DNA from 2 places in the Tepidibacter sp. Z1-5 genome. Region 1 is predicted to be linked to the other one. Evidence: riboswitches for the same ligand, from Rfam matches in the RefSeq annotation. Region 1 holds a riboswitch; the other holds the start of a gene.
The links. A riboswitch is a leader RNA that binds a small molecule or an ion and turns the genes downstream of it on or off. The one in region 1 is predicted to bind glycine.
Positions count from the first base shown of each region.

Region 2: linked by a shared signal. The riboswitch ahead of WJW32_RS13520 (alanine/glycine:cation symporter family protein) and the one ahead of WJW32_RS06125 (alanine/glycine:cation symporter family protein) in region 1 are both predicted to bind glycine.

Region 1 is NZ_JBBMMD010000024.1:36,467-41,492, reverse strand. Features, by position in the region: gene thrC (threonine synthase) at 1-500, shown strand, start outside; gene thrB (homoserine kinase) at 510-1,394, shown strand; gene WJW32_RS06125 (alanine/glycine:cation symporter family protein) at 1,428-2,807, opposite strand; glycine riboswitch at 2,866-2,948, opposite strand; glycine riboswitch at 2,951-3,021, opposite strand; gene WJW32_RS06120 (NAD(P)/FAD-dependent oxidoreductase) at 3,125-4,336, opposite strand; gene WJW32_RS06115 (serine hydrolase domain-containing protein) at 4,434-5,026, opposite strand, start outside.
Region 2 is NZ_JBBMMD010000077.1:11,703-16,728, reverse strand. Features, by position in the region: gene WJW32_RS13530 (DUF3798 domain-containing protein) at 1-500, opposite strand, end outside; gene WJW32_RS13525 (hypothetical protein) at 723-1,385, shown strand; gene WJW32_RS13520 (alanine/glycine:cation symporter family protein) at 1,415-2,860, opposite strand; glycine riboswitch at 3,036-3,131, opposite strand; gene WJW32_RS13515 (methyl-accepting chemotaxis protein) at 3,407-4,201, shown strand; gene WJW32_RS13510 (DNA gyrase subunit A) at 4,367-5,026, opposite strand, start outside.

The sequences.
Region 1 (5,026 bases):
AAAGGCTGTTATATGAAATAAGCAGTGATAATCCATACTTAGTAAGAAATCTTATGGAAGAATTAAAAACTAATGGAATATACGAGATAGATGAAAATATGAAAAATAAACTAAATCACTTTTATGCTGACTTTGCAACCCAAGAAGAAACTTCATCAACTATAAAAGAAGTTTACAACGATTTTAACTATGTAATAGACACGCATACAAGCGTAGCTTACTGTGTTTATCAAAAATACAGACAAAAAACTAATGATTCTACAAAGACTATAATTGCATCAACGGCTAGCCCATTTAAATTTCCAGAAAGTGTTATAAAGTCAATAGATAACAACTATGATGTATTATCTGACTTTGGATTAATAGATAAATTATCCAATATATCGAATATAGAAATTCCTAAAGCTATACAAGAACTAAAAAGCAAAAGAGTAGTTCACTGTAGTATTTGTAAAAAAGATAAAATGAAATCTATTATTAATAATATATTGAATGTGTAGGTGATTAATATGATAAATGTAAGAATACCAGCAACGACTGCTAATGTAGGTCCTGGATTTGATTGTCTAGGAATAGCCCTTGATATATATAATAACTTTTTTATTGAAGAAATAGAAGATGGTCTTATAATAGAAGGTTGTGACGATGAATATTGTAATGAAGATAATCTAATATACAAATCCATGAAAAAATGCTTTGAAAAAATAGGATACAAACATAAAGGTATAAAAATCAAAATAGAAAATGATATTCCTATATCTCGAGGACTTGGAAGTAGTGCATCTTGTGTACTAGGAGGAATAATTGCAGCTAATAAAATAGCTGGTAGCAAATTAAATAAAGATGAAATATTAAAAATCGCATCAGAAATTGAAGGTCATCCAGATAACGTAGCACCTGCACTACTCGGAGGAATGGTTACTTCTATTAAGGAAGAAACTGACATATATTGCAGTAAAATAAATATCCCAAAAGGATTAAAGTTTTGTGCACTAATACCTGACTTTAAATTATCTACAGAAAAATCAAGAGCAGTTTTACCAAGTGAAATACCTTATAAAGATGGTGTTTTTAATGTAGGAAGAGTTTCTCTTATGGTATCTGCTTTAATTAACGGTCAATTTGATTTGATTAAACTTGCATGTAAAGATAACCTTCATCAAAAGTATAGAGGAAGCTTAATTAAAGACTATGATAATATAATAAAAAAATGTGAAAATTTAAACAGTGTAGGAGTATTTTTAAGCGGTGCTGGTCCAACTATAATGGCGATGATTAAAGAAGATGATATAAGTTTTTATGATAAAATTAAAGAATATACTTCTACTTTAGATAATACTTGGAATATAAAAGAACTCAATATAGACAATAATGAAATAGATATATACAAATAAACTCGATGGATCAAATCCATCGAGTTTTATTTTTTAAGATGCTTGTTTTTGTTTTTTCAATTCATCGAAATACATCTTAGTTTCTGCAGATATAACTCCACTAAGTCCTATTATGGCTATAAGATTTGGTATAGCCATAAGTCCATTAACTATATCAGCTACTGTCCATATTAAGCTAAGCTTTAAGAAAGGACCTATAGCAACAAGGAATATAAATATATATTTATAAGGTTTTATTCCTTTAACTCCAAATAAATACTCAGTACATCTCTCTCCATAATAATTCCAACCAAGTATAGTAGTAAAAGCAAAGAATATAAGTCCTATAGTAACTATTAATTCTCCAACTATAGGCATAGTAGGAAGTCCAGCTCTAAATGCAGCAGTTGTAGCAGCAGCACCTTCAACATTTGGATTACTCCACATACCCGTAAGAACTAAAGTTAAACCTGTCATTGTACATACTATTATAGTATCAAAGAATGTACCTGTCATCTGAACTAAACCTTGTCTTACGCAAGAATTAGTCTTAGCAGCAGCTGCAGCTATAGGAGCAGAACCAAGTCCTGATTCATTTGAGAATACACCTCTTGATACCCCACTCTTTAGTGCAAGTGCAACTGTTGATCCTGCAAATCCACCAGCCGCAGCTGTTGGGCTAAAAGCACTTTTAATTATAATACTTATTGTCTCAGGAATTTGACCTGCATTTAACAAAAGTATTATTAATGTACAAATTATATATGATACAGCCATAAAAGGAACTATAACCTGCGAAACCTTCGCTATACTCTTTATTCCTCCAAGAGTAACCATAGCAACAAATACAGTAAGTATTATTCCTGTTAATATAACCGGAACATTAAAAGCTATCTCAACAGCTGATGTTATAGAATTTACTTGTGCAAATGTTCCTATACCAAAGAAAGCAACACCTATTCCAAATACAGCAAAACATTTTGCAAGAAACTTATTTTTTAATCCTCTCTCAATATAATACATAGGGCCTCCTGACATCTGCCCATTATCATCTACAACTCTATATTTAACTGCTAAAAGTGATTCTGCATATTTTGTAGCCATACCAAAAAATGCAGCTACCCACATCCAAAATAAAGCTCCAGGTCCTCCAAGTCTTATTGCCGTAGCAACCCCGACTATATTTCCTGTACCTATAGTGGCTGATAAAGCTGTACATACAGCTGCAAAAGCAGATACATCACCTTTTGCCTTCATGTCTTTTGCTTCAGGATCTTCAGAAAAAAGATATTTAAGTGCTAATGGAAGTTTGAATATTTGTAAAAAACCTAGTTTAAATGATAAGTAGATACCCGTACCAACGAGTAATATGAGAAGTGGTGGTCCCCATATAAAAGAATTGATAGATTGTGCAACTTGATTAATTTGATTCATAACATTTACCTCCTGCTTTTATTATTGTAACTTAATTTTAAAAAGCGGGGAAAAAATTTCCCTGTCCTTTTACCTGAGAGTTTCACATACATAATTAAATGTAGTTTGCTCCTTCGGTGCTCCGTAGAGTCTCTCCAGAGATTTGTCCAACAACGGTCCTTTTACCTGAAAGATTTACTTCTTCGGTGATATTGCGCTCTCCCGCTGCCTTCATCCAAAACATCTATTAAATTTTTGTTTGTCTTATTAAGAAAGTATTATATTATTTTCATTTTGAATTGTCAATAATATAATACTTTGTTTTTTTGTAATACACTTTAATTATCAAATCGATTTATCTGAAACAATCTCATATCCTGATCTTTTTCATTATAATATAATTTACTCAACATAATACCACCTAAGATAGCAAATAATATTCCATTAGCTCCATACCCTAGACAATACCATAGATTCTCATGTTTTTTATCAGGTCCAATATATCCCAAGTTATCTTTAGTCGTTTCAAAACATCCACAGTATTTATACTCCACCTCTATATCATCTATATATTTAAACATAGATTTAAGCCTTTGTTCTAAAATAGAATATTTTGCACAAGCTATATCCTCATTTTCTATTTCTTTAAACTCCACATCTTCTCCACCTATAATCAACCTGTTGTCTTTTGTAGTTCTAAGGTAATTGTATGGATCCGAATTATCTCTAATCAATACTCTATCTTTCCACCCTATAATCTCTTTGACTGGTTTAGTAGCTATATTAAATGTATTATACTTAGTTCCAAAATTTTCATTCGTAAACAAGCTAGTATTATACCCTGTAGCAACAATTACTTTTTTTGCCCTAATCTTATATCCGTAAGATGTATGAACAGTTACCCCTTTATTTAAATATTCTATTTTTTTCGCCTCAGTATTTTCATACACAAGGGCACCTTTTTTCATACTCACTTCAAGAAGGTGATTAGTAAATTTATATGGATCAATCTCAGCTCCTCCTTCTTTTGACAATAGTCCAGCCTTTAAGTCAAAATTATACAGATTATCTGACTCATCTATATATTCAACATTAAATCCATTCTCTTTTCTAAATTTATACTCTTCTTTAATACCATTTTTTTCAAGGTTTTTAGCTGTATAAAGTAATGTATCTCTCTTTATGTAATCACACTTATTACCATATTCATCTACGAATTTTTCTATTTCTTTTAAAGCACACAGTCCAAGTTCGTATGCTCTTACAATATCTTTGCTTTCAATAGTCTCTCTAAGTTCAGATGCATTTTCATCTAATTCATATTGTAAAAGAGATGTTGTAACACTAGTACTTCCATGAGCTATTCTACCTTTTTCAATCACTACAGATTTTATATTATTTTTAGACATATAATAAGAGCATATACTTCCAGTTACTCCACCACCTACAATTATTACGTCAGTTTCTAAATCCTCCGTTAAATACGGGTATTGATTATTGATATTATTTATACTAGTAAATATAGGTTTTCCTTTTACATATTCCTGCATTAATTTCACTCCTAACTATCTATATTTTTATACAGATAGTTTAACCTTAGAATTTAATTTCAATTCTAAAAAAGTATCTATAATACATATAAATACTTTATACTTGTATATATTTATTTAATAATTTTTTTACTTCACTATTATAGTTTTCATATATGATGAAACTTATATTCTTTTCATCTAACTTAAGTTCTTCCTCTATTCTTTTAGTAATAGTACACCCTCCCCAATCTGTATTACCTAAAACATTAATTTGAATATTTTCATCTTTATATACTGATGATCTAAAGCTTACACCTGGATCACTTCCCATAATACAATACTTATAAATTCTTTCTTCCTTTTTTACAATCCATACACCAAAACCATAGTACCAACCATCTGCACAATTTGCTTGCGGTGTTAATAGTTTTTCAGTAATATCCTTGTCTAATATTTTATTATCAAATAAAACTTTCCAAATTTTTGTCATATGTAAAGCTGTAACAAATGCTCCTCCATCAGGACCTCCTATAATAGGTATAGAATACATATTTGTTCTCCATGTATTATTTTCTTCATCTTCAATATAACCATATGCACATCTTTCTGGTAATTTATCCAGTGAAAAATAGCCTGAATCATCCATATTACATATCTTAAATATATTTTTTTGTATATAATCTTGGAATTTCATTCCTGTCTGCTGTT
Region 2 (5,026 bases), on a different contig from region 1:
GGGAAAGAATAGTGAACAAGTTTTGTAGCACCCATTTTTTTAGCTTGTTCTGCTATAGTAGTTCCCATTCCAAGTTCATCTGCTTGAAATACTACATCAGCTTTTGATGCTATCATATCTGGATCTTCTCCTGGAACACCAACTATGAATAGCATATCTGGTCTTATTTCTCTAGCCTTATCTATAGCTGCTGATACCCCTGGTATACCTTGAACTATAACAATCGCTTTAACTTCTGGATCTGTTGCCATGCTCATAACATTTGCTATAGTTGTTTCTTGTTCTTTCATAAAGTTATCAGGATATGTTTGAAGAACTATCATATCACCATATTTTTTCTTCATTTTTTCTGCTGCTCTATACTCCTCTTCACCTTGAGATACTGTGCCTGTCATAATTCCAATTTTAAAACCTTCTTTTTTTTCAGCTACTTGACCACAGCCAACAAGTCCTATAATCATAACTGTTGCCATAAATATGGCTAAAATCTTCTTAATCATTTTTAACCCCCTTTTAATTTGTTAATATATAGATATGCATGTACTATATGTTTTAATGCATATTATATTAATAATTCCAATTAAATTTATGAAATGCAACACTTAATTGAATATTCAACATATGAATTATTCTTTTTTTGAAATTTTTCTGTTTTGCAACTAATTTTTGGGGAATAATATATTAGGTAATATTTTTATTATTTATTTAGAAAGGGGATTTTTATGTCTAAAAAAGATTTATTAGAAAAAGGAGCTGTCCTTCAAAGAGACAAAGAAACTTATGCAATAGCACCACATCTACCTGGAGGAATTATATCAACTGACACCTTAAGAAAAATTGCAGATACTGCTGATAAATACAATGCACAGGCAGTAAAAGTAACATCATCTCAGAGAATAGCAATTGTAGGTCTTAAAGAAGATGATATAGATAATGCCTGGGAAGATTTAGAAATGAAGCCAGGGGCTGCTATAGGACTTTGTGTACGAAGTGTTAAGTTCTGTCCTGGAACAACATTTTGTAAAAGAGGACAACAAGATTCAGTAGGAGTAGGTATGAAATTAGATGAACTATATCACGGAATGAATCTTCCAAATAAGCTTAAAATAGGGGTTAGCGGATGTCCAAATTCATGTGCAGATAATCATTTTAGAGATATTGGTATAATGGGTACGCCTAAAGGATTCAGGATTCAAGTTGGAGGAAAAGGAGGCTTAAAGCCTAGATTAAGCAATACTTTATTTGAACATGTTGATGAAGATGAAGTATTCAAAATAATAGATAAGGTAGTCAAGGTATACTCTAAGAATGCACTAAAACATGAGAGATTAGGATCATATATAGATAGAGTTGGATTTGAAGAATTTAAAAAGGAAATAGAATAGCAAAAAAGACCCCGTACGGGGTCTTTTTATTATTTAGTAACGTTATGGTTAGTATTTTCCCAAAACTCTGCATTTTCTATACCATGTTTTTTTGAATTGAATACAGGGTCTTTTCCTTCTGCCATTTGGTCTTCATAGTCTTTAAGTGCTATAAGAGCAGGTTTTGCCATTATAAGTATTGCTATAACATTTAACCAAGCCATTGTTCCAACACCTACGTCTCCTAAAGCCCATGCTAAATTTGCAGTTCTTATAGCTCCATAAAAAGTAGTTAAAAGCATTGCAAATCTTAAAACATTTATTAATGATTTGTTATTACTTTTTCTAATTAAATAAGCAACATTAGTTTCAGCAATATAATAATATGCCATTAAAGTAGTAAAAGCAAAGAAGAATAAAGCTATCGCAACAAATGCACTACCAAAAGATGGGAACAATGTTTCAACAGCTCTTTGTGTATATATAGGACCTATTTCAACATCTCCTAAATTATTAGCTATAAATCCTCCAGCTCCATCATAAATGTTGTACATACCAGTAATTAAAATCATAAATCCAGTAGCTGAACAAACGAATAAAGTATCTATATATACTGAAAATGCTTGAACTAATCCTTGCTTTGCAGGATGTGAAACTTCAGCCGCTGCTGCTGCATGTGGGCTAGTTCCTTGACCCGCCTCATTTGAATAAATACCACGCTTAACTCCCCAAGAAATAGCAAGACCTAGTATACCAGCAAATGCAGGCTGTGCTCCAAATGCACTCTTAAATACTAATACTATAACTGATGGTAATTGAGATATATTTACAATTATTATGATAAGTGCAACCAATATATAACCAGTAGCCATAACAGGTACTATTATTTCAGCTGCTTTACTTATACGCTTAACTCCACCAAATATTATAAGTCCTAAAAATACAACTAGTATTATTCCTGTCACTATAGGATTTATTCCAAATGCATTATTAAGTCCTGCTGCTATACTATTAGACTGAACTCCTGGTAAGAAAAATCCCATTGCTATTATAGTTGCAACTACAAATATAGTAGCATACCATTTATTATTCATTCCCTTTTCTATATAATATGCTGGTCCTCCACGATACTCTCCATCTTGTTCAACCTTATATATTTGAGCTAAAGTAGCCTCAACATAAGCTGAACCTGCTCCTAAAAATGCTATTATCCACATCCAAAATAGTGCTCCTGGTCCTCCCATGGCTATAGCAGTTGCAACACCCGCTATATTTCCAGTTCCTACACGACCCGATACAGATAGTGCAAATGCTTGGAACGAAGACACACCTTTTTCTGACGAGGATCCACCAAATAATAATCTTACCATATCCTTGATAAGTCTAACTTGTAAAAAACGAGTTCTGATAGAAAAGTATATCCCAGCTCCTAAACATAGAATAATAAGTGCTTTGCTCCAAATCAATCCATTTATAATGCCGACTATATGTTCCATATGATTCCTCCTTTTAAATTTTTTTGATTCTTTGATGCAAAAACAAAACTTGAAATTATAAAACATTGAAAAGTAAAACTGAAATCTTAAATGATAAGTAAAACAAAAAGATGTAAAGAAGAGAAATCAAAAAAGTCAAATCATAAAGATTTGACCTCTGGGATTTATTCCGATAAGAATAATCTCTGTCCTTTTACCTGAGAGTTTGACTAATATTTCTATTAGCTTTCCCCTTCGGTGCTCTCTATTGAGTCTCTCCAGAGGATCGTCTGATAACGCTTTTTCATTATCTTCATCCGAACTATTCAATTAATCTCTTTATACTTTAATATACAATTAAAGTCAATCAATTATTCTTAATTTTCTAATTATTTCAAATTTTCATAGCAAATTAAACTTTTTCCATTTTCAAACCAATGTTTTTTTAAACCCATTTGTTTTTTTGCAATCTTCTAAATATTATGTTTTTATTATTTATTGCCTTATAACCCAATATATTATAGAATTAATATGTTAAATTTTATTCTACTTAGGGGGTTTTTTATCTTGAATATAGCATTAATTGGAGCAGGAACAGGTGGCAAAAATATTATACAAGCAATAAACGATGTGGATTCTATAAATATATCTTTAGTTATAGATAGAAATTTAGATGCACCAGGTATAGTTCTTTGTAAAAATTTAGGTATAGATTATTCACAATCTATAGATGATTTAACTAATCACAATGTTGATATAATAATAGAAGCTACTGGAAATAATAACGTTATTAAATTATTACAAGAAAAATTTAGTCATAAATGCACTATAATAGATTCTACTGGAGCTCTTTTAGTAATGACTCTAGTAGATAGAAATATAGATACTCTATCTCAACTTAACAACCATATTTCCATAATTAGAAATACTTCAACTATAGTAAAAACTGAATTAGACGACATATCATTGTCAATAGATAATATGCATGGTATAAGCGATACACTTTTAAATTCTACTAAAACTTCTATAACACACATACAAGATACTGATAAAATAATAAAGTATGTAAATAAAATAGCTCATCAAACTAAAATACTAGGTATAAACGCTACTATAGAAGCTGCTAGAGCTGGTCAAGCTGGAAAAGGATTTTCTGTAGTTGCAAATGAAGTTCAAAAGCTCGCTACAAATAGTGAGGGATTTGCTAGAGAAATTAATGAAATACTTGGAAAAATAACAGATGAGATAAAAACCATATCTAATGAAGTAGATAAACTAAAAAATCTTTCAAAAGCTCAAACGGATTCTTCTAATAAAGTACAAGTTGCCGTTGATAAACTAATAACCGAAACTTCTATTTAAAATTCGCTTCATGCTAACGCATGGCTCATGTCGCCAACGAGCCCTCCGGGCTTCGTTGCTCAAAATAGTTGCAAGTGTAGATTTTTAATAAATGTTATCTATTAGATTCAAAATCATATAAGTTCCTTAGAAATTAAAAAATACGCCATGGCATGGCGTATTTTTTTAATCTAATATTTTAACATCAGTCATATGACTTCTCTTTCCAAGCTTTAAAACTTCTATACCTTTAGAAGTCTTAGTAGATTGAAGCTCTATATCCTTAGTATTTATAGTAGAGAATTTTTTATTATTTTTATAAAGTTCTAAATCAACATCATCCTTTATAAAAAGCATACGAACAAGTTCTGACTTATCAGAATAAGCTTTTACTAACTTTCTTCTATTAGTCTTAGTCTTATAATTTTCAATATGAGTTTTAGCTATTTTTGCATCCTTAAAGCAATAAAGCATATACCCTTCATAATTATTAGAAAGACACATATATATAATATTTTCATCTTCTTTTAACTTTAATAAATTAGTTAAATACTCCCCTAAAGAACTAGCTTTACAATCAGCAATCTCATAAACTTTTAATTTATATAAGTTCTGTTTATTTGAAAAAAGAAGAATCTCTTCCTTATTATTAGCATTTATTTTTTGTATTATAAAGTCCTCATCTTTAAGCTTTTGCTCTGAAAAAGATCTCAAAGAGGCAAGAGATATCTTCTTAAAGTAATTTTCATTAGTCAAAAATAATTTAACATTATAGTCATCTATTAAATGTTCATCTTTTATTTCTTTTATATCATCACCACTTATTATTTCTGTTTTTCTAGGTTT